2 regions of the Nocardioides sp. NPDC127503 genome follow, and region 2 is predicted to be linked to the other one. Evidence: riboswitches for the same ligand, from Rfam matches in the RefSeq annotation. Region 2 holds a riboswitch; the other holds the start of a gene.

Region 1 (2,195 bases), on a different contig from region 2:
CATGTCGAACTCCGTGCTTGTCGTAGAAGACCAAGAGGACATCGCTGCTCCCCTGGTGCGCACGCTCCAGCGTGAGGGCTATGACGTCACCTGGGTCGACTCCGGCAAGAAGGCGCTGGAGCTCCTGGCACCTCCGTACGACGCCGAGCTGGTGCTGCTCGACCTCGGCCTTCCGGACATGGACGGCCTCGAGGTCTGCAAGGCCGCCCGCGACAACGGCTACGAGGGCGGGATCATGATCCTCACCGCCCGTGACGCCGAGATCGACCTGGTCGTCGGCCTCGACGCCGGTGCCGACGACTACCTGGCCAAGCCGTTCGCGCTGGCCGTCCTCCAGGCGCGGGTCCGCGCCCTCCTGCGCCGCTCGGGTCCGGTCGAGCCCGGCGCCGACGACGACGCCCTGCGCATCGACGTCGCTGCCCACCGGGTCTACGCCGGCGAGCGTGAGGTCACCCTGACCGGCAAGGAGTTCGCGCTCCTGGCCGTCCTGGCCGCTTCCCGCGACAAGGTCGTCTCCCGCGACCGGCTGATGGCCGAGGTCTGGGACGAGAACTGGTACGGCTCGACCAAGACGCTCGACGTCACCGTCGGACGCCTTCGCCAGAAGCTCGAGGCGGCCGGTGTCCAGGAGAAGGTCGTCGCGGTCCGCGGAGTCGGTTTCCGACTCGAAGCAGCGGAGTAAACGCAAGTTCGACACGGCGTCAGACACGTGTTCACTCGGTGAGATGACTCACAAACGACGGCAAAGTCACGCGTGAACACGCCGTTTGTGCTCCGGATTCGGGCATTCGGGATTGGATCCGTTCCAGATCGCATGTCACCTTGGATGAGCCGTGCAGAACGCACGACCGGCCCCGGGTACACGCCGAATCCTGTCCCTCCGGAAGCCGGCCCCTACTACTGAACCCCCTTTACCCTCACACTCAGCAGTACGTATGGGACAGGAGCGGGGGACCCAAGTTCCACGCGACTAACTCGGACGGTCGCTTGGGGTGAAGCCATCGCAATGATGGCCGGGCAACCTTCTAGCCCGAACCCGACAGCTCACCTCGCAGGCGTGGGAAGGAACTCACGCATGTCCAAGTCCGTATCCAACCCAGCCCATCGAGGCGCGCCGCGCCCGTTCCGGTCGCCGAACGTCTCGATCGCCCGGTCGATCGCAGGATCGCTCAGCGGCCACGGCAAGCTCATCGGCCGCATCACCCTTGCCAGCGGCATCGCCGCCGGTGCCCTGGTGGCAGTGCCCGCCGCCAACGCCGCCCCGGTCTCCCACGAGGCCAGCCTCGAGTCGACCACTGAGTCGGCCAAGGTGGTGGAGGCTCCGACCCTGGAGGCCTCGGCCACCCCCACCGCGATGCTCACCGACATCAAGCAGCTCGAGAGGGCTGTCGAGGTGCAGGAGCGTAAGGCCGAGGCAGCCCGCAAGGCGGCCGAGGCGAAGCGCAAGGCAGCGATCGCCGCCAAGAAGGCAGCGGAAGCGAAGAAGAAGGCCGAAGCAGAGGCGAAGGCCTTCGCCGCGAGCCAGGAGGGCAAGATCGAGCGCGCGATCAGCGTCGCCTCGGAGCAGATCGGTGACCCGTACGTCTGGGGTGCCACCGGCCCGAGCTCGTTCGACTGCTCCGGCCTGACGCAGTACGCCTTCAGCGCCGCCGGCATCGAGCTTCCCCGGGTCTCGCGGGACCAGGCCGCAGCGCTGCCGACGGTCCCGAACGACCAGATCCAGCGCGGCGACCTGATGTTCTGGGGCAGCCCGGTCTACCACGTGGGCATCTTCCTGCGCTGGGAGAATGGTCAGGCGATCATGCTGCACGCCCCCAAGCCGGGCTCGGCCGTTCGTGAAGAGGCTGCCTGGGACGGCTGGTTCGCCGGCTCGACCCACCAGGCCTGAGGCTTCTCGGGACCCATATATCCCCCTGGCGCTCGCCCTCCGGTTCCCCTACCGGAGGGCGAGCGCATATTTGAGGGTCCGCGAATCGGGTACGGCACCACGCGTCAAGTAACCTGTAAGACGTGGCAGGCCCCGAATTCGACACCGAGATCAAGCAGCTCCAGGCAACGATGCAGACCATCGGCCAGGTGCTGGACCTGGACGCGATGCGCAAGGAGATCGCCGACCTCGGCGAGCAGGTCGCCGCGCCCGACCTCTGGGACGATCAGGACAACGCCACCCGCGTCACCGGCCGCCTCTCCCTGCT
Region 2 (2,195 bases):
GTCCTCGGCACGGGCGAGCGCCGCGCGGGTCTCGGTCAGAGCCGCGTCCAGTCCCGTGCCGGCCTCGCGTGCGGCTGCTCGGGCCTCGCCGAGCTTGCGCCGCAGGGCGGTGTTGTCGGCCTTGAGGTCGTCGAGGCGGGCCTTGCGGTCGGCACGGACCTCGCGGATCTCGTCCTCGGCGGCGGCGAGCTTGCCGCGCAGGCGGGCGACCTCGGCGTCGACCACGGGCACCGCGGCGGCGTCGAGCCGGTCCAGGGCCTCCTTGAGCGAGACCTCCCAGCCGTCGGGGCGGATGAGCCAGACGACGGCGGCCGCCTCGGCCGGGTCCTCGGGAAGGACCACGTCGTCGGAGGAGCCCTCGGGAACGTACGCCGGGCGCAGCTGGCTGCCGACCTTCTCCCGGACCTCGTCGTCGCTCTCGAGCACCGAGGCGATCATCGCGCCGCCGGCCTTGGCGCGCCGGGCAGGCGCGAAGTCGGCGATCCGCTTGAGCGCGGGTGGGAGCCGCACCACGTCGGGAAGCACCCCGGCCGTGAGCGCGACGATGCGCCCCCGGACCGTGTCGGGGAGCGTCGCGTACGCGGAGACCTCCATGTTCCAAGTGTAGGGACCCGGTCCGCGATCGCCGCCTCGAATACCGTGCTGCGATGGTGGTGACACGCCGCACGCAACCGGACGAAAGCAAAAATGTCGGTGCTCGGTGAGACCGTCACAGCATGACGACGAGAATCGACTGTGACACCTGCCTCGTACGCGGTTTGGCGTGCCACGACTGCGTGGTCACCGTGCTGCTGGGGCCGCCGCCGGAGCTGACCATCGAGGACGACGAGCGCCGGGCGCTCGACGTGCTGGCCGAAGGTGGGCTGGTCCCGCCGCTGCGCATGGTGGAAGGGATGTAGCCGAACTTTTGGGCGTGGGTGGTTGGCAGGTGGGGGATGCCGTCGGCTAGTGTGCGCAGGAACTTGGCGCTCGTGGGAGTGGGTCAACCGGCCCACGCGAGTGTCGCGCTTAGTCCAGGCCCGCTTCGGGGCGGGCCAGGAGCCGGGGAACCACACCGGTCGTACGCCGCGAAAACGGAGTGCGATCACCTGGGGTGCATCCGCCGCAAGGGCGATCTGGGAGACCAGATCGAGGAGCGGTGGTAAGGCAGGTCGTGCCTGAACCCGTCAGCTCACCCGGTAGGCGTCAACGACTACACAAGGAGACCGTCCGCTCGTGACACGCGACCGGAAGCGACTCATTGCCGGAGTAGCCGGCATCGCCGCCATCGGTGTCGCCGGGATCATTCCCGCAGCGACCCCCGCCCAGGCAGACCCAGACATCGACGACGTTCGCAAGAAGGTCGACAAGCTCTACACCCAGGCCGAGGCGGCCAACGAGGACTACAGCAACGCCAAGCTGCGGCTGCAGGACCTCAAGGACCAGCTCGACGACCTCAGCTCCGACGAGAAGCGTCAGAGCAAGGAGCTCGACAAGATCCGCGCCGAGCTCCGTGACTCCGTGCTGCGGCAGTTCGAGGGCTCCGACGTCTCTGCCGTCGGCCAGGTGATCACCTCCGAGGACCCGCAGGAGTTCCTCGCCGGTCTCTCCACCGTCTCGTCCTACAACGCTCTGCAGGCCGACCTGCTGGCTCGGTACAACACCGAGGCGGAGGCCCTCCAGGTGCGTCGCGAGGCCACCGAGGACGCCAAGTCCCAGATGGCCAAGGTCAAGACGACCATGCAGCAGAAGAAGAGCGAGATCGACAAGAAGTACGAGGCGGCTCAGGCCGAGCTCGACGAGCTGGAGGCCGATGAGCTGGAGGAGTTCCAGTCCACCGACACCAGCATCCCCTCCAACCTGCCGCCGCCCTCGGGTCGCGCCAAGGTGGCCGTCGACTACGCCCTCGCCCAGGTCGGCGACGCCTACGTCTACGGCGCCACCGGGACCGAGTCGTGGGACTGCTCGGGCCTCACCATGGGTGCCTGGGGCCAGGCCGGCGTCTCGCTCCCGCACTCCTCCTCGGCGCAGTACAGCAGCGGACCCCAGGTCTCGCGCGACCAGCTCGCCCCCGGTGACCTGGTCTTCTACTACAGCCCGATCAGCCACGTCGGCATCTACATCGGCAACGGCATGATCGTGCACGCCTCCAACCCGAGCACCGGTGTGAAGGTCTCCCCGATGGACGAGATGCCCTACACGGGCGCCGTCCGCCC

What was found. A riboswitch is a leader RNA that binds a small molecule or an ion and turns the genes downstream of it on or off. The one in region 2 is predicted to bind cyclic di-AMP.
Region 1: another riboswitch for cyclic di-AMP. It lies ahead of ABTW65_RS22355 (C40 family peptidase); the one in region 2 lies ahead of ABTW65_RS15480 (C40 family peptidase).

Annotation. Positions count from the first base shown of each region.
Region 1 covers NZ_JBEORH010000010.1:205,420-207,614, reverse strand. The annotation lists gene ABTW65_RS22360 (response regulator transcription factor) at 2-682, shown strand; cyclic di-AMP (ydaO/yuaA leader) riboswitch at 911-1,073, shown strand; gene ABTW65_RS22355 (C40 family peptidase) at 1,076-1,888, shown strand; gene prfB (peptide chain release factor 2) at 2,011-2,195, shown strand, end outside.
Region 2 covers NZ_JBEORH010000006.1:151,145-153,339, reverse strand. The annotation lists gene ABTW65_RS15490 (NYN domain-containing protein) at 1-594, opposite strand, end outside; gene ABTW65_RS15485 (hypothetical protein) at 717-899, shown strand; cyclic di-AMP (ydaO/yuaA leader) riboswitch at 996-1,200, shown strand; gene ABTW65_RS15480 (C40 family peptidase) at 1,216-2,195, shown strand, end outside.